Regions from separate parts of the Paenarthrobacter sp. A20 genome, predicted to be linked through region 2. Evidence: predicted binding sites of a transcription regulator. Region 2 holds the regulator's gene; each other region holds the start of a gene.

Region 1 (6,224 bases), 710 kb from region 2:
CGGCACCCACCAAAGCGGCTGCCAGCCCCTCTCCTGTGGTGACATCGCCCGTAAAGTAAGTTGCGCCGTCGTGACGCTTCGCCGAGCCGGCGGCCGGTACGTGGCGGGAAGAGGCGGTCACCGTAGGCCCCGCAGACAGCGCGAGCCGGACGACGTCCCGACCGATCTACCCGATGCTACCCGCGACGCAGATGCTGTTCATGGAGGTTCTAGGCGCGACGGCGCTGCAGAACGTCGTCCAGGTTGCTGAGCGCGCTCTGCCCCTTGGCAGAAACAGTGGCCGCTGCCTCCGCTTGCTCAGCGCCCTGCTTCAGAACGGGCTTGCCCACAGGCTTGGGAGCCTCAGGGAGGTCCAGGGGCTCGGGAGCCGGCCTTGGAACCTTGGCGGCCTCGACGTACGTGGGCTTGGGAACTGCGACCGGCTCCCAGCTGGAGCCCTTGGAGTCCCCGGCCGTCTGGGCGGATTCGTCTCCCGCGGCGACTGCAACGGCCAACGCGGCCTGGCGAAGCTCAACGGCGGACAGGCGCGCAGCTTCACGATTGGTGGCTTCGGCGTCGAAAACGGTGGTTTCCTTCGCTTCCACTGCCGGTTCCTTCGGCAAGTAGCGCGCCGGCGTCGGAATGGGCGCAGCTTGCGCAGCACGGCGCGCCCGGCGTTCGCGAAGATCCCGGAGGGCGAGCTTCCGCAGGGTCACGACGGCGAGCACAGCCCCAATGAAGGAAACCAACGGCAACCAGACGGATCCGGCGCCAAAGGCGAGGAGAACGCCGGACACCACTGACGTCACCAGCAGGGCAAGGCCCGCCAATGCCAGCGTGAGCCGGGCGTAGCGGATGGTGAAGGGAGTGGTGGGGGCTTTTCCAGGGAACGACTCAGCCGCACGGGATTCCTGGGGCGACGCCTGTGCTTTGCTGTGCATGGTCTCCATCGGTTTCTCCTGCTGAGGTGCCAAAGTCAGTACCACCCCTGCCTGCGTTTCGTCTGGTTCGTCGTCGATCGCCCCTGCCGGGACAGTGGCTGTTTGGACTTGTTGGCGTCTGTTCCGCAAAACGTAGGGCGCCACCCAGACCATCCACAGGGCAACAGTGACCACGAGTATCACTGAGCTGCTGAGAGGGAAGTCCACATTCAAAACCGTAGAAGCAAATCGCCGGGCGCGGCGGCATTGCGGCCGGTGTGTCGTCGGCGAGTCCGCAAATGACTGGATATACGGCCAAAAAGGCCTATGACCTGCCCGTTTATCCCCTGAGCCACCGACGTAACAGACCCTCCGGAACTTCCTCGGAGGTCAGCGCGAAGGAGCGGTGGTCAGCCCATTCGCCGTTGATATGCAAGTAGCGTTCGCGATAGCCCTCATCGCGGAATCCGAGCTTTTCGACCACCCGCAGGCTGGGTGCGTTTTCAGGCCTGATATTGATCTCCATGCGATGGAGGCCCAACACCCTGAAACAGTGATCAGTTGCCATGGCGACCGCCGTCGGAGCGATGCCAAGCCCGGCACGCTCCTTGTCAACCCAATAACCCAGCGTTGCCATCATGGCCGATCCCCAGACAATGGAGGAAACGGTCAATTGCCCCACGATTCGCGGTTCCCGGAATCCGGGGGTCCGCTCAACGATGAGGAAGGGCAGGGCCGTGGAGTGGCGGGCTTGGTCGTTCAGCGAGCCCACCATCTGCCGATAGCTGGGCAGGCGCCCACCCGGTGCGGGGTTGGACGCCTCCCATGGAGCGAGCCATTCGCTGTTCCGCGAACGGACTTCAGACCACTCCCGCTTGTCGCGGTAACGGATGGGGCGAAGAAGCAGGTTTCCGCTCTCCAGCGTCACCGGCCAGATCGCAGAGCCGTACATCCGGTGTTACTTGGGAAGCGAGGCAGTAAAGGTCGGCAACCACTCACGCAGTTCGGGGCCGAGGTCTTCGCGTTCGCACGCCAGCTCAATGCATGCCTTGAGGTAGCTGAGCTTGTCACCGGTATCGTAGCGGCGGCCGCGGAAAACGACGCCGTATACGCCGTAGCCCTCACCTTCGCCGGCGGCAAGGACTTCAAGGGCATCGGTCAGCTGGATTTCGCCGCCCCGGCCCGGAGCGGTTTTCTCCAGAACATCAAACACTGCCGGGTGCAGCACGTAGCGGCCGATGACGGCGAGGTTGGACGGCGCTTCTTCCGGAGAAGGCTTTTCCACGAGCTGCTTGATGCGGACGTAGCCGTCTTCGCCGATCTCTTCGACGTCGGCGCAACCGTAGGCGCTGATCTTGGAGGGTTCCACTTCGATCAGGGCAACCACGGAACCGCCGGTCTTCTGCTGGACGGCGATCATGTCGCTCAGCAGGTTATCGCGGGCGTCGATCAGGTCATCGCCCAGGAGAACGGCGAAAGGCTCGTGGCCAACGTGCTGCTTTGCACGAAGGACGGCATGGCCCAGGCCGTTCGGGTCGCCTTGGCGGACATAGTGGATGTCGCCGAGGTTGGTGGCGGACTGGATGGCCTCAAGCTTGGCGGTATCGCCCTTCTCGGCCAGGGTCGCTTCCAACGCCGGCACGCGGTCAAAATGATCCTCAAGGGCGCGCTTGCTGCGCCCTGTGATCATCAGGACGTCGTGCAGGCCAACCTTGACGGCTTCTTCGACGACGTACTGGATGGCTGGCTTGTCAACCACAGGCAGCATTTCCTTCGGCATCGCCTTTGTTGCAGGCAGGAACCTGGTGCCAAGACCCGCTGCGGGGATGACGGCCTTACGGACAGCATTGTTATCGAGAGTCACCGGACTAATGTAACGGAAGGAATACATCATCGGCTAAACCCTCGCCGTGCCGGGAACACATTTCGGTGTGCCGCATGGCGGCCTTGGTTGCTGGACCGGCATCAGGCTCACCTCACGATCGGATACGCATGGCATCGAAAGAAGACATCCGCAGCAGCCGCCGCCTGCACAGGCAAGCCCTCTCTCCGGAACAGATCGCGGCGGCCGGCGAGGGGATCGCACATCATGGATCGGCGTGGGCGGCAGCTGCCTCCCCTGCCACCGTCTCCACGTTTGCCGTCTACTTGGGGGTTGCCTTCGAGCCGCCCACCATGCCGCTTATCGAGGCGCTGCACGGGGCCGGCCACCGCGTTCTGCTTCCCGTCTGCGAGCCCGGACGGCAGTTGAGCTGGGTGTATTGGACGCCCTCGACGGCGTTTGTCCGCTCCGCCTACGCCCCCATCGACGAGCCCGAAGGCGAACGACTGGAAAGCCAGGTTGTCGCCGGAAGTGCGGGTATCTTCATGCCTGCCACTGCGGTGGACATGGATGGCAACCGGATCGGCCAGGGGGGCGGCTACTACGATCGACTCCTCCATGGCCTCGACGCTTCCGGCCGGCGGCCGCCCACCATTGCTGTGGTGTACGACGACGACCTGTTGCCAACAGGTTCGATCCCCGCCGAAGCTTTTGACCGCCCCGTGCGGGAGATCCTGACGCCATCCGGCGTCGTCCGTCTCGAAGGCACGGCGGGTATGGCCTGACTGCCGCACCTCCTTGTTGACTCCGGCACTTGGAGAGATCCAACACATCCGCTGGCGCATGCCAAGGAGACGGATGATAGAATTGGCACTCAGGCCCTGCGACTGCTAATGCGGAGAGTTATTCCGCCGCCGCTGCACAGGACCTGAACTTTGTCCTGAAGGAGGAATTCAGTGCCCACTTACGCATACGCCTGCAAAGACTGTGACCATGCCTTTGACATCGTCCAGTCCTTCTCTGACAGCTCCCTGACGGAGTGCCCCGAGTGCAAGGGCGCCCTTCGCAAGAAGTTCAACAGCGTCGGCGTAGTCTTCAAGGGTTCAGGCTTCTATCGGACAGATTCCCGCGACGCCAAGGGCAGCACCGTTTCGGCCGCAGCACCGGCCCCTGCCGCTCCGTCGCCGGCCCCCGCTGCAGCGGCCGCAGCCAGCTAGGTCTCCACCTTTTCCACATAGCGCACCAGAGGGCTGTTTCGCGGCGCTGGCAGCTGGCTAACGTGGCGGCATGCCACATCAGTCACGCAGTGCCTTCCTTGCCCGCGCCGAGCGTTCGGCATCAACCGACGCCACTTGGCCCCCGGTCCCGCGTGCAGGAACGAGGCGATCCAGTGTCTTAAGCGGCATTCCCGCAAGGTTCAATCCGCCACGCACCCGGGATCGCACTGACCACCGGGGCCACAAGCGAAAATTCGGCTCCTGGATCGGACGAAACCGCAGGCTCACAGTTGCCCTCCTGCTCTGCCTTGCCACCGGTATGGCAGTCCAACAACTGACGCCGGCATCAGAAGCACGCATCAGCGTCCTTGTCGCAGCCCACGATATTCCAACAGGCACCAGCCTTGCGGAGTCCGACTTCACCAGCCAGGGTGTGCCGCCTGACCTCGCCATCACCGGCGCCCTGACAGATGTTCAGGCCCTGGTTGGCCGCCAACTTGCCTCACCCCTGGGCAGGGGGCAGATCCCTACGGAGTCCAATCTTCTTGGTCCAGGCCTGCTCACCGGCGCACCGACAGGGGCGGCTGCGGTGCCGCTGCGAATGGCAGACCCGTCATCCATCCAGCTTCTCTCCCCCGGCCAGTTGGTGACGGTGGTCCTGACGGCGGCCGGCTCCTATGACGAATCCAGGCAAAGCCAGGTGTTGGCCGGCCCTGTCCCAGTGCTCTGGACTTCAGCTTTGGGCGGCAAGACCGGCGAATGGCTCGGTACCAGCGACACCGAGGGTTTGGTGGTGGTCGCCGCGGATCCCCAACAAGCAGAAAAGCTTGCCGGCGCTTCAACGCAAGGCAAGCTTTTCTTCGTTTTGGTAAGTCCGTGATGCGGGACCCCTCTACGGGCGGCCGATCAGCCCCAATGCGGAGGCCTTTGCTCTTTGAGCCACTGCTCGTGGTCATAGCCGGACTCATCGCCCCAGCGGCGGGGATCGTCTTCCGCAGCTTTAGTAGGAAGTATCCCGCCGGCGCCGGGCCTGGCCGCGGTCGTCGTGGAGTCCGAAGCTTCTTCGGCACCGTCGGCCCCCGTTGCGTCGGGTTCGGCCTTGGCCCCGTTTTCCGGACCGGATGCTTGTTCCATCAGTGGTGCTTCTTTCCCATTCTCTGCAAAGCCATGTGCTTCTCCGGCAGCGTCCTCGGGCCCCCCGGCTCCCTGCAGTGCCGCACTCGGCGCAAACGTTGGCTGCCCCTTTTCCACGTTCAATTGTTCAACATCCATGTCCAGGAAGCCATGCTCAGGCGACGTCGACCGTGGGATGTGATTCTCCAGCCCAAGGTAGGACCCAATGCGGTCCGCGCAGGACGAAGGATCAGTAAACACTTCAATGGTCCACAGGGACATGTAGCGCCATCCCATGCGTTCCAGCAACTGCGGACGCAGCCGGCTGCGTTCGCGGACGCTCATCCTCTTGTAGCGTTCTGTGCCATCGGATTCGATTGCGACGGGGGTAGGGATCTCTGCACCCTCACGGCCGATGGTGTGGACTGGATCCGCGGCGGCCGCGATGTCCAGCACGCCATCGTAGAGATGCCAGACACGGGCTCCCCGGGCACGCAGACGCTCGCCAAGGTCGGCCACCAGCGGGTCCTCGCCGAGCGCTTGCTCACTGGCAACAGCGCGGGACGCGGGCGTACCGAGGTTGCTGTTTCCCGAGAGTTCCCGGTCCAACAGTTCGTAGAAGTCCACCGCACCGTGAGCCAAGCGATCAAGGTCTAGGTCCTCGGGTCGGAAACAACTCAGGACGTGCATGGAACGCCGGGCACGGGTCATCGCCAAGGCGAACCGGTTCCTGCCACCTTCCGTGGACAGTGGGCCAAACGAGTGCAGCGCCCGGCCATGAGGTGTGCGGCCATAGCCAAGGGAGAAGATCACGTGGTCCCTCACCAGCCCCTGCGCACGCTCAAGGTCCACCACGCGGAAGGACTCGGCGCCAGCCCCGAAGAACGTGGCCAGCAAGGGATGGTTGGGCAGTTGCAACCTGATGGCCTCGCCGATTCGGGCGGCATGGCGCAGGCTGGCCGTCACTACGGCCAACGACGTGCGGGGCCGGAGCCTGGCATGTTCGAACACCAGGTCCACAACACGGTTGACCTCAGCGGTGACGGACTCGACACCTTCGTGGTCTGCCCCCGGAAGCCCGGTGCCGTCAGGAATGTACTCGACGAGGATGGAACGGTCCAGGCCCGTGACCGAGTTGCCATCAGGCAGGCGCCGCAGGCCACCGTCGTAGTA
Region 2 (6,224 bases):
GGCAGCAGCTGCCGTCGCACGTAGGGCAGGTGACGGCAGTGTCTACTTCGAGCTTCTTGTTAACACCAAATACGGCGTCCTTGAGGTCAATACGGACACTGATGAGGGCGTCTTGTCCGCGACGAACGCGGGAAGCCGGTCCACCGTGGCCGCCGCCGCCACCAAAGAAGGTGTCGAAGATGTCCTGGAACGCGAAGCCCTGGCCGGAGTAGCCACCGCCGAAGCCGTTGTCCGTTCCGTTCTCATTGCCGGTGGCATCGTAGACGCGACGCTTCTGGGGGTCCGACAGAACCTCGTAAGCATGGGTCACGGCCTTGAACTGCTCCGCGACATCCTCACCCGGATTTACGTCCGGGTGGAGTTTCCGCGCCAACTTGCGGTACGCCTTTTTGATCTCTTCCCCGGTGGCTTCCGGCGAGACTCCCAAAACGTCATAGTGGCTGCTCAAAGTCGGTATCTCTTCCTTGTCGTACTGCGGATGTTTCCTCGGGCCTGCGTTCAGCCGCCGAGAATGCGTGAAAGGTAGCGGGCCACGGCCCGAACTGCTGCCATGGTGGTTGGATAATCCATGCGGGTTGGACCGAGGATTCCCACTTTGGCACCCGAGCCGTAGCCAGTGGCCACCACCGAAGCTTCGGCCAAGCCGTCATAGGGGTTCTCCCGGCCGATGCTCACCGTGACGCCGCGGGGGTCGTCCCCCATGTCGGACAACAACCGGAGCATGACCACTTGTTCCTCAAGGGCTTCCAGCACGGGTCCGATACTCAACGGGAAGTCCACGTTGGACCGGGCAAGATTGGCTGTGCCGGCCATGAGGATGCGCTCTTCGCGGCTGTTGTCGCTCAGTGCCTGCAGTCCGTGCGCCAGTGTTTGAGCCAGGCCACGGAGTTCCGGCGGGCACAGGGCAACCACTGAGGGAAGTACTTGCGGCAACAGGGCCAGTTGCGTCCCTGCAATGCTGCCGAGGAATCGTGACCTCAGAAGCATCAAAGCGTCATCGCCCACGTCCGAGCCTGCCTCGATGACCTTCTGGCCAACGCTCCCGGTATCCGCAATCAGGACGACGAGCACTTGCTTGGGAGCCAGGAGGACGAACTCCACGTGCCGCACCAGCGCCCGGTTTGAGTGTGGATATTGCACGACGGCGACCTGGTTGGTCAGCTGCGACAGGAGCCGCACGGTGCGCTCCAGGATGTCGTCGACGTCGTCGGGCCCTTCAAGCAGCGAATGGATCGCGCGGCGTTCCGCCGCGGACAGCGGCTTGACCTGGGAGATGCGGTCCACGAACAGGCGGTAGCCCTTATCAGTGGGAATGCGTCCGGCGCTGGTGTGGGGTGCCGCAATGAGGCCTTCTTCTTCAAGAACAGCCATGTCGTTCCGGATGGTGGCACTTGAAACACCGAGGTGGTGTCGCTCCACGAGGGCCTTCGATCCGACAGGCTCCCTGGAATGCACGTAATCTTCAACGATGGCACGCAGTACTTCCAACTTGCGCGGTTCACTCATTACTCCACCTCCTGACGACTGCCATGGTCACTGCGACCGGCCACCGCGGGATCCCATGGGATCACCGCACTTAGCACTCAACATGCCCAAGTGCTAACCAGTCTAGTATGAGCCACCCCGTTGCTAGCATTGAAACTGCCCATGGCCAGCATCAAGCAACCCAGCATAAACCAGTACAAAAAGGTAGGAATTCCTTGGCTTTCGACTCTTGGGGTCCGCAGGACCTAGCAGCTCCAGCCAAACGACAACTCCCCGAGGTAGCCGTCCAGCGCGGGATGGTCCTCGAAGATGTCCAGTCAGGCTGGGTGGGCGAAGTCACTCGGGTTGAAAAAACCGGGGGCATGCACATCGTGTCCCTTGAGGACAGGCGTGGTAAAACGAAGTCCTTCCAACTCGGCTTCGGCTTCCTGCTTGAAGGCCAACCCATCCGGTTGATGCCTCCGGCCCCCCGCCAAGCGACGGCCCCCGCGCAACCGGGACGAACGGCCTCGGGGTCGGTGAAGGTCCAGGGACAACGCGCCCAAGTGGCAAAAGCCAGCCGGATCTGGGTGGAAGGAAAGCACGACGCCGAACTCGTGGAGAAGGTCTGGGGCGACGATCTCCGCGTCGAAGGCATCGTGGTGGAGCCATTGCACGGCGTCGATGACCTCAAATCTTCCATCGCCGCCTTTAATCCGGGCCCTGGCCGCCGCCTAGGCATCCTGGTGGATCACCTCGTGGCCGGATCCAAGGAGTCCCGCATTGCGGCCGAAGCCATGACGGTCCCCGGGGCGCCAGGAAATGTCTTGATTGTCGGCCACCCGTACATCGATGTCTGGCAGGCCATCAGGCCGAAGGTGCTCGGCATCGATGCCTGGCCTTCCGTGCCTCGCGGCATCGACTGGAAGACGGGAATTCTCACCGCCTTCGGGTGGCCTCACGAGACCGCTGAGGACATTGGCCTGGGCTGGCAACGGCTTCTCGGGGCGGTTCGCAGTTACGCCGACCTTGAGGCCTCCCTGCTGGGCCGAGTGGAGGAAGTCATCGATTTCCTCACGGTTCCCTGACACTGGCCCCGAAAGCGGCAGCAACTGACGTGTCTTCGTGGCGCTTGTCCCGGGAAGTCCACGGAGGCCGGTATTCTGGGACAGCAACACCGCAGCATCTTTACAGCAAAGGGAACACACCGTGGCAGAGAACGCTCCTGAAGAACCGGGCAGCGCCGCAGGCCAGCCCCAGTACCATGGCGCGCCTGCAAATGCGCTGCCACTGACCGCCAGCGAGGACCGGCAGTGGGCAACCTTGGCCCATTTTGGCGGCATTTTGGGATGCCTGCCATCTCTCCTGATCTACCTGATCTTCCGCGACCGCGGACCCTTCACGGCACAGGAATCCAAGGAAGCGTTGAACTTCACGCTGCCTCCTACAATCGCCGCAGTTTTGGCGAACATCCTGGTGCTGCTGCCTGTGGTGGGCAACATTTTCGCAGTGATCGCCACCGGCATCTGGGTGGCCCTGACGTGCTTCTCCGTCTCGGCGGGCATCCGGGTCAACCATGGCCAGCCGCACCGTTACAAGCTCAACCTGCGCTGGATCAAGTAGCTTCCCGCCGCCTTCGCCCAACCACTGATTGTTAGTCGGGCAGGATCCTGCGCACTACAGCGTCAGCGAGCAGTCGACCCTTCAACGTAAGGATCAACCGGCCCTTGAAGGCCTGCACCGGATCCACAAGTTCATCGGCAATGAGCCCAGCCATCGCGTGGCGACCAATCGCGTCCAACGCATCTACGGCCAACCCGGTACCCAGCCTTGCTTCAAGCATGACGCGCTCGACTTCCCGTGTGTCGGAGTCCAAGGTCTCCCGTCCTGCTGCCGGCGAGCTTCCTGCAGCCAACCGTCCGGCATAAGCAGTGGGGTGCTTGACGTTCCACCAGCGGACGCCTCCCACGTGGGAGTGCGCTCCTGGACCGATGCCCCACCAGTCGTCCCCGCGCCAGTAGGCCAGATTGTGCCGGCAGGCTTGGTCCGGCGTCCTGGACCAGTTACTGACCTCGTACCAGCTCAAACCGGCTTCAGAGATCATTTTGTCGGCCAGTTCGTACTTAGCGGCGTGATCGTCGTCGTCGATGCCCGGCACTTCGCCACGCCGGATTTGGGCAGCAAGTTTGGTGCCGTCTTCCACTATCAACGCGTAGGCACTGATGTGGTCAGGTTCGTAAGACAGAGCCGTCTCAAGCGACAACCGCCAGTCCTCCATGGACTCCCCCGGCGTACCGTAGATCAGGTCGAGGCTGACGGCGAGCCCGGCCTCTCGCGCCCACTGCACAACGAGCGGCACACGACTGGGAGTATGGGTGCGATCCAGCACCTTCAGGACATGCGGCACAGCTGACTGCATGCCGAACGAGACCCTCGTGAAACCGGCCTCGGCCAGTACCCTCAGGGATTCGGGAGTCACCGAATCGGGATTGGCTTCAGTGGTTACTTCAGCACCGGGCTCAAGCCCCCAGTGCCCGACGGCGGCGCGCAGGATCCGTGCCAAGTCTTCCGCGGGCAGGAGTGTCGGAGTGCCGCCACCGAAGAAGACTGTGCTCATGCGCCGTTGAGGCAGCCCCGAGGCGTCAAGGGCCACAGCCGCAAAGTCGAGCTCGGACACTGCGGTGGTGGCGTAGGCATCCTGGGAAGCACCGCCTCCCAGCTCGGTGGCTGTATAGGTGTTGAAGTCACAGTAGCCACAACGAACGGCACAAAAAGGGATATGGACGTAGAGCCCAAACTTGCGGTGCTCGACGCCAGCCAACACCTGCGGAGGCAGTATGCCGTCCGCAGGTGCCGGATCGCCCAAAGGTAGGACGCTGGGCATCTACTTCTTGGCCTTGTCCTTGGACTCGTCAGTGGTCAGGGCTGCGATGAATGCCTCCTGGGGCACCTCGACGCGACCCACCATCTTCATGCGCTTCTTGCCTTCCTTCTGCTTCTCCAGCAGTTTGCGCTTACGGGTGATGTCACCGCCGTAGCACTTGGCAAGAACGTCCTTGCGGATGGCCCGGATGCTTTCGCGGGCAATAATGCGGGACCCGATGGCAGCCTGGATGGGCACCTCGAACTGCTGCCTCGGAATCAGCTCGCGAAGCTTCCCGGTCATCATCACACCGTAGGCGTAGGCCTTATCCCGGTGCGTGATGGCGCTGAAAGCGTCCACTTGCTCACCCTGCAGCAGGATGTCGACCTTAACGAGGTCGGCGACCTGTTCGCCGTCGGCCTTCCAGTCAAGCGAGGCGTAGCCACGCGTCTTGGACTTCAGGAGGTCGAAGAAGTCAAAGACGATCTCGGCCAGCGGGATCCAGTAGCGGAGCTCGACGCGGTCCTCGGACAAGTAGTCCATGCCGCGCATCTGGCCGCGGCGGCTTTGGCAGAGTTCCATGATGGACCCAACGAACTCGTTGGGCGCGAGGATGGTTGCCGAAACCATTGGCTCACGGACTTCGGAGATTTTGCCTGTGGGGTATTCGCTGGGGTTGGTGACGTGGATGACCTTCTTGTCCTCGAGGGTCACCTCATACTCCACGTTGGGAGCGGTGGAGATGAGGTCGAGGTTGTACTCACGCTCCAAGCGCTCACGCGTGATCTCGAGGTGAAGCAAACCAAGGAAGCCAACGCGGAAGCCGAAGCCGAGTGCTGCAGACGTCTCGGGTTCGTAAACCAACGCAGCGTCGTTGAGCATCAGCTTTTCAAGAGCATCGCGCAGGACCGGGTAATCCGTGCCGTCAAGGGGGTAGAGACCAGAGAAGACCATCGGCTTGGCGTCTGCGTAGCCGCTGAGTGACTCCGATGCCGGCTTGGCCAGGTTGGTGACAGTATCGCCAACCTTGGACTGGCGTACATCCTTAACGCCGGTGATCAGGTAGCCCACCTCGCCGACGCCCAGGCCCTTGGATGGCGTGGGCTCCGGGGAACTGACACCAATTTCAAGGAGCTCGTGCGTTGCCCTGGTGGACATCATCTGGATGCGTTCGCGCGGGTGGAGCATGCCGTCCACCACGCGCACATAAGTGACGACGCCGCGGTAGGTGTCGTAGACAGAGTCGAAAATCATGGCGCGGGCCGGGGCATCGGGATCACCAACGGGCGCGGGAAGGTCGCGGACAATCTTGTCCAGCAGCGCCTCCACGCCTACGCCGGTCTTGCCGGAAACCTTGAGGACGTCATCGGGATCGCCGCCAATCAAGTTGGCAAGCTCCGCTGCGTACTTCTCGGGCTGGGCGGCCGGAAGGTCGATCTTATTCAGCACAGGAATGATGGTGAGGTTGTTTTCCATCGCCAAATACAGGTTGGCGAGGGTTTGTGCCTCGATACCTTGGGCCGCATCCACCAACAGCACTGCGCCTTCGCAGGCGGCAAGCGAGCGGGAAACCTCATAGGTGAAGTCGACGTGGCCGGGAGTATCGATCATGTTCAGCGCATAACTGTTGCCATCGAGTTCCCACGGCATACGGACAGCCTGGGACTTGATGGTGATGCCGCGCTCACGTTCGATATCCATGCGGTCCAGATACTGGGCCTTCATGTCGCGTTGCTTAACGACGCCGGTGTACTGCAGCATGCGGTCGGCCAAGGTGGACTTACCGTGGTCAATGTGGGCAATGATGCAGAAGTTCCGGATGATGGCCGGATCTGTTGCGGCGGGCACCGGTGCGGTGCGGGCCATGGGAGACACGCAGGATCCTTACTGTCGACAC
Region 3 (6,224 bases), 740 kb from region 2:
ACAAAAAACCCCGGTCACCAACGTGACCGGGGTTCCTTGGACAGGGTGCTAGTGGCTGTGGCCTGCGTGTGCGTCTTCTTCCTCAGCCGGCTTCTCGACAACCAGGGTCTCGGTGGTGAGAACCAAGGCAGCGATGGAAGCGGCGTTGCGGAGAGCGGAACGGGTGACCTTGACGGGGTCGATCACGCCAGCGGCGATCAGGTCCTCGTACTCGCCGGACTTGGCGTTGAAACCGTGGTTGGCTTCCAGCTCGGAAACCTTGGCAACAACCACGAAGCCGTCGAAGCCGGCGTTCTGGGCGATCCAACGCAGCGGCTGGATCAGGGCGCGGCGGACGATGCCCACAGCTGCTGCTGCGTCACCTTCCAGTGCCTTGACGGCCGGGGACTCGTCCAGTGCCTTGAGGGCGTGGATGAGGGCGGAACCGCCGCCGGAGACGATGCCTTCTTCGAGGGCTGCGCGCGTGGAGGAAACAGCGTCCTCGATGCGGTGCTTCTTTTCCTTCAGCTCAACCTCGGTGGCTGCGCCAACCTTGATCACGCCGATGCCGCCGGCCAGCTTGGCCAGGCGTTCCTGCAGCTTTTCCTTGTCCCAGTCGGAGTCCGTCCGGGTGAGCTCAGCACGCAGCTGTGCTACGCGGTCGGCGACGTCCTGGGCCGTACCGGCTCCGTCCACGATGGTGGTGTTGTCCTTGGTTACCGTGATGCGGCGCGCGGTACCGAGTACTTCGAGGCCAACGGTGTCCAGTGTCAGGCCGAGGTCCGGGGAAACAACCTGGGCGCCCGTAAGCGTGGCGATGTCCTGGAGCATGGCCTTGCGGCGGTCGCCGAAGCCCGGAGCCTTGACGGCAACAACGTTGAGCGTGCCGCGGATGCGGTTGACGATCAGCGTGGAAAGGGCTTCGCCTTCGATGTCTTCAGCAATGATGAAGAGCGGCTTGTTGGCCTGCAGGGCCTTCTCCAGAAGCGGCAGGAAGTCCTGCAGCGAGGAGATTTTGCCCTGGTTGATCAGGATGAGGGCGTCTTCGAGGACGGCTTCCTGGCGCTCTGCGTCGGTGACGAAGTACGGGGACAGGTAGCCCTTGTCGAACTGCATGCCTTCGGTCAGAACCAGCTCGGTCTGCGTGGTGGAGGACTCTTCAATGGTGATGACACCGTCCTTGCCAACCTTGCCGAACGCTTCGGCAAGGAGCTCGCCGACCTCGTCGCTCTGCGCGGAGATGGCTGCAACGCTGGCAACCTGGGTGCCTTCGACTTCGCGGGCGTTCTCCAGGAGGCGGGCGGCGATGGCTTCAACGGAAACCTCGATGCCACGCTTGATCTCGCCCGGAGCGGCGCCGGCAGCAACGTTGCGCAGGCCTTCCTTGACCAGGGCCTGGGCAAGCACGGTGGCTGTGGTGGTGCCGTCGCCGGCGACATCGTTGGTCTTGGTGGCTACTTCCTTGGCCAGCTGGGCGCCAAGGTTCTCGTAGGGGTCGTCAAGCTCAACTTCGCGGGCGATGGTGACGCCGTCGTTGGTGATCGTGGGAGCGCCCCACTTCTTGTCCAGCACGACGTTGCGGCCGCGCGGGCCAAGCGTCACCTTGACAGTGTTGGCGAGCTTGTCGATACCGGCCTCAAGAGACCGGCGGGCAGCATCGTTAAAAGCAAGCTGCTTTGCCATGGTTGTGTCCTTTCAAGACAGAAAACCCGCACCGCTGACGGTCGGAATGATTCCAACTCGGCGGCGGTGCGGGGCTCCGGGAAGTTACTTTACGACGATCGCAAGGACGTCGCGGGCGGACAGAACGAGGTACTCGTTGCCGCCGGTCTTGACTTCGGTTCCACCGTACTTGGAGTAGATGACGACGTCGCCAACAGCTACGTCAACCGGTACGCGGTTACCGTTGTCATCGAAGCGGCCGGGGCCGATTGCAACAACTTCGCCTTCCTGCGGCTTCTCCTGTGCGGAGTCCGGAATTACCAGGCCGGAAGCCGTGGTCTGCTCTGCTTCGAGCGGGCGAACAACAATACGATCCTCAAGAGGCTTAATCGAGACCGACACTCGGACTCTCCTTTTCATGAGCTGATTCATGGACTAAGAACTAGGGTGCCGGAGCGTACAACCGTCGTCGCGGTGCCGGAAGACGCTTGGCGTGATTAGCACCCTCCGGGGGAGAGTGCTAACAAGACTCTATGTAAGTGGTTAGCACTCGGTCAAGGTGAGTGCCAGCATTTCGTCATGGGTGAACGTCCATCAACGGCCGGTGAGGTCGTCCAGATCGTAGTCTTCGCCGTCGTCGTCCTCATCAAGCGGTGCATTGCCGCGGTTCAGGTACAGCAGCACGGCAGAAGCAACAGCGACGACGCCGGCAATCACCAGGGTGATAATGCCACCGGTCCGGGCGCCGCTGTAGAGCTCGCGAATGTCGCGTGCCTCGTCGGTGGCGTCGTTGACGCTTTTCCCGGCCACCGAATACGTGGCCGCATTAAAAGAATCCAGCGCGAAGATAATGATCAGCAGGCCGATGCAAACCACCGCGATCACGGCCCCCGCGATGAGGGCGGGTCGGGCAAACTTTGTGATGGTGGAGGGTTGCGGGGCTGCGTTGTCGTCCATGAAAACAACCCTATCTGGCTGATTCGCAAGTCACGTTGTCAAGTGCCGCGCCGTTAGGCTTGATCCCATGCCTCACGCACCGCAGGAACAGATCGCACCCTTGCTGACCACCGAAGGATGGGAACTTCTTGCCTCCTTGGGGCCTTACCGGGAGTCCGAGGCATTCAGCGTCAACGCCGATCTCCGGAAGGCAGGCCACTCCCCTGAACTCGTGGCGGCGGTCCTGACCCAATCACGGTTGAGGACCCGTGCGGAAGCCAAGTTTGGCGAGTTCGCGCGCCAGATGCTGTTCACCCAGGCCGGCTTGGAACAGGCCACCCGGTTGAACGTCGCTGCCCGGCACGCCGAACGTTTCGCCAAGGCCGGCATCACCCACGTGGCAGACCTTGGATGCGGGCTCGGTGCCGATTCGATGGCGATGGCCTCCATGGACATTGCCGTCACGGCCGTGGAAATGGATGAAACCACAGCTGCGTGCGCCACCATCAACCTCATGCCTTTCCCGCACGCCACCGTGGTGCACTCCGATGCCACGTCCGTGGAACTGGACGGGATCGACGGCGTGTGGCTGGATCCGGCCCGGCGCACCACCTCCACATCGGGGACAAAGCGGATCTGGGACCCGGAAGCGTTCTCCCCGCCGCTGTCGTTCGTGGAGCGCCTGGCGGCCACCGGCCGCGCCATCGGCGTCAAAATGGGTCCGGGCATCCCCCACGACTCCGTGCCATCGGGCTGCGAAGCCCAGTGGGTCTCGGTGGGCGGCGACGTCACCGAAGTCACCTTGTGGTTCAACGCAGTGGCCCGCCCAGGCGTGCGTCGGGCCGCCCTGGTCATTGGCAGCCAGGGCGCAGCCGAAATCACCAGCGGCGAGGATTTCGACGGCGGTCCGGTGGCCGCCGTCGGGCCCGTTGAAGGTTTCTTGTACGAGCCCGATGGTGCGGTGATCCGCGCAGGCCTGGTGGCCGACGTCGCTGAGCGGCTCGGCGGGCACCTGGTGGATGAGCACATCGCCTACATCTGCGCACCCGAACTGCATGACACTCCATTTGCCCGCGCCTACAAGGTGCTCGAAGTGATGCCCTACAACGTCAAGGCCCTCAAAGCCTGGGTGAAAAACAATGGCATCACCGTGCTGGACATCAAGAAGCGCGGCACGGCAGTGACCCCGGAGGAGCTACGGAAGCAGTTGCTCCCCGCCAAGCCATCCAAGGGCAAGGACGCGAAAACAGCCACCCTGGTCCTCACCAGGATCGGCGAGGAGAGAGTGGCTGTTGTGGTGGAGCCGGTCTCGGTCTAGCCCGGGTCAGCGGCGCGAGAACTCCGAAGCTTCGCGGACCTGGGCAGCACCGGGGCGCACGCCTGTGTACAACACGAACTGTTCTTCTGCCTGGATGGCGATGACCTCGGCCCCGGTGATCACCTTCTTGCCGGCGTTCCGGGCCGCAGTGATGAGCGGAGTCTCCGAGGGCAGCGCAACGACGTCGAACACTGCCTGGGCAGCGGCAATCGCAGCGTCGTCGAAGGACTGTGCGGTCTCATCTTCACCTGCCATTCCGAGCGGTGTGACGTTGATGATGAGGTCCGCAGTTGAACCATTGACGTCGTCCTGCCACCCAAATCCGTACAGGTCCGCAAGGGCACGGCCAGTGGTTTCGTTGCGGGCAACGATGGTGACGGCGGTGAATCCCGCGTCACGGAGGGCTGCGGCCATGGCTTTGGCCATGCCGCCGGCACCGCGTAGCAGAACAGTGTGGCTCTGGGGAACCTGGTGGTCCTTCAAAAGCCTTGCGATAGCGATGTAGTCCGTGTTGTAGGCCGTGAGCACGCCGTCATTGTTCACGATGGTGTTCACCGAATCAATGGCCTTGGCCGATGGGTCCATCACGTCAACCAGGGGGATGACGGCCTCCTTGTAGGGCATGGACACCGCGGCGCCCCGAATCGGGAGGCCGCGGATGCCAGCCACTGCGAGCGTGATGTCCGCCGGGGCGAACGCCTTGTAGACAAAGTTCAAGCCGAGCAGATCGTACAAATAGTTGTGGAACCGGGTACCGATGTTGCTGGGCCGGGCCGCGAGCGAAATGCACAGGGACATGTCTTTGTTCAGGATTGGCATTCCCCCATTAAACAACGCCCATTAACCCTGCCGCTTAGCCTTGCCGCGCCTTCATCCGAGGGTTGTTCTTGTTGATCACGAATGTGCGTCCACGACGCCGGACGATCTGTGCCCCGGGAATCTTCTTGAGGGCTCGCAGCGAGTTCCTGACCTTCATGGTGTTTCTCCTTCTATTGGGGTGGGTTGGCGTGTTGGGTTGGCATGGGCTTAGAGGGCGTCGCTGAGCTCCAGGGGGTCGTCCCAGACCTCGAAGCCCAGTTCCATCTCCGCCTCGGTGAGTTGGCAGCCGTCCAGGAGCCCGCGGATCTCCCCCGCGTCGATGTCCTCGCAGCGCCCGGTGATGGCCAGGACCGTGCCGCGGTCGCCATGATGCGGATGCCAGTCCAGGAAAGCGTCGACGTCGGCGCCCGGCTTTCCGGCGTGGGCCTGTCCAGGTGCGGCAGCAGCCGAGTCGGCCAGCCACCTCCCCGTACTTTCGAGCCAGACCCTCGGCCCGATTCCCTGGACCGCGATGCGGGTGGCGGGAGCAGACGCAATCCACAGGCGGCCACGCATCCAATGGGTGCCTACGGCCAGTTGGGGCAGCGCATCACGGAAGCGCCCCGGATGCAACGGACGGCCTGCTTTGTGGAGCACCGTCCGGAAGGAACCTGACGTTTCGCTAACGGGAACACGTACGACGCCGGGCCGGTTACGGGCCGCTGCTTCGGCGTCGTCGAAGCATCCCGGCCGGAAGTCCCCTGCCGAACCAACCACGTTTGCATGGGGGGCCAACTGGCCAAGAAGTTCCAGTCCCAGCAGCCATGCCGCCGACCCCTCGCGCGGTTCCCCGGTCAATACTGCGCCCAAGCCGGGTCGAACCATCACGGTGTCCACCTGCCCAAACTCCCCGATCAGGAATTCGCCGCTGGTGCGCTCGTCCTGTGGCATGGAGGTGAACCCGGATTCGAACAGGGTGTGACGGTCCCAGATGTGGTCGTCCAGGTCCACGGGGTCCAAGGCGAGCACGGCGTTGTCTATGACGGCGGGCCGGCTGAGGCCGCGGCGAAGCTCTGCTACGGCCATTCCGGCCGCGACTCCGGGTGGCAAGCCGAGGACCACGTGGTCGAAACCGCAGGCGGCGAGGCGTTCCGCCGTCGGGACTACATCCAACCTGACTGTGCAGCTGAGGCAGCCATGTTCCAGGACTGTGGTTTCGCGTTCAAACAACTGGCCGCCACGGTACACCCGCCGCAGGACCAACGAGCCATCCAGGAGGTCATGGAGGACCACGACGGAATTGGCGTGGGTCCGGCCGAGCCGTTCAGTGGTGGCCTCACGGCATTGGCTGTCCAGGGAACTGACGACTGTGAGGTGCATGCGTCGATTCTAATGAGAATCATTATTATTAGCAAATGACGGCTCCTTTGCCCCACCAATCTGCCGATATCACCGGTGTTCCGGCTGCATTAGACTTGATCCGACCGCTGGCGGCCCCGCAGCGGGGAACCGCGCCCGGGTGGGAGAACAC

Evidence for each region. The regulator HrcA, encoded in region 2, represses chaperone genes, less so after heat shock. The targets are predictions, from matches to a motif close to TTNGCACTCGNNNNNNNCGAGTGCNAA.
Region 1: a site for HrcA is predicted at 3,589-3,615, ahead of J3D46_RS20625 (FmdB family zinc ribbon protein). Genes of this name have one in related genera too.
Region 3: a site for HrcA is predicted at 2,185-2,211, ahead of groES (co-chaperone GroES). Genes of this name have one in related genera too.

The regions. Positions count from the first base shown of each region.
Region 1 is NZ_JALJWH010000001.1:4,438,793-4,445,016, forward strand. Features, by position in the region: gene J3D46_RS20600 (NAD(P)H-binding protein) at 1-166, opposite strand, end outside; gene J3D46_RS20605 (hypothetical protein) at 210-1,094, opposite strand; gene J3D46_RS20610 (GNAT family N-acetyltransferase) at 1,240-1,851, opposite strand; gene galU (UTP--glucose-1-phosphate uridylyltransferase GalU) at 1,858-2,793, opposite strand; gene J3D46_RS20620 (5-formyltetrahydrofolate cyclo-ligase) at 2,892-3,506, shown strand; gene J3D46_RS20625 (FmdB family zinc ribbon protein) at 3,678-3,938, shown strand; gene J3D46_RS20630 (Flp pilus assembly protein CpaB) at 4,009-4,818, shown strand; gene J3D46_RS20635 (DUF4011 domain-containing protein) at 4,845-6,224, opposite strand, start outside.
Region 2 is NZ_JALJWH010000001.1:3,729,928-3,736,151, forward strand. Features, by position in the region: gene dnaJ (molecular chaperone DnaJ) at 1-448, opposite strand, end outside; gene hrcA (heat-inducible transcriptional repressor HrcA) at 499-1,506, opposite strand; gene J3D46_RS17170 (DUF3097 domain-containing protein) at 1,701-2,552, shown strand; gene J3D46_RS17175 (DUF4870 domain-containing protein) at 2,674-3,087, shown strand; gene hemW (radical SAM family heme chaperone HemW) at 3,119-4,348, opposite strand; gene lepA (translation elongation factor 4) at 4,349-6,202, opposite strand.
Region 3 is NZ_JALJWH010000001.1:4,470,017-4,476,240, forward strand. Features, by position in the region: gene groL (chaperonin GroEL) at 49-1,662, opposite strand; gene groES (co-chaperone GroES) at 1,747-2,043, opposite strand; gene J3D46_RS20735 (hypothetical protein) at 2,236-2,598, opposite strand; gene J3D46_RS20740 (class I SAM-dependent methyltransferase) at 2,666-3,895, shown strand; gene J3D46_RS20745 (shikimate 5-dehydrogenase) at 3,902-4,714, opposite strand; gene ykgO (type B 50S ribosomal protein L36) at 4,749-4,871, opposite strand; gene J3D46_RS20755 (GTP-binding protein) at 4,922-6,073, opposite strand.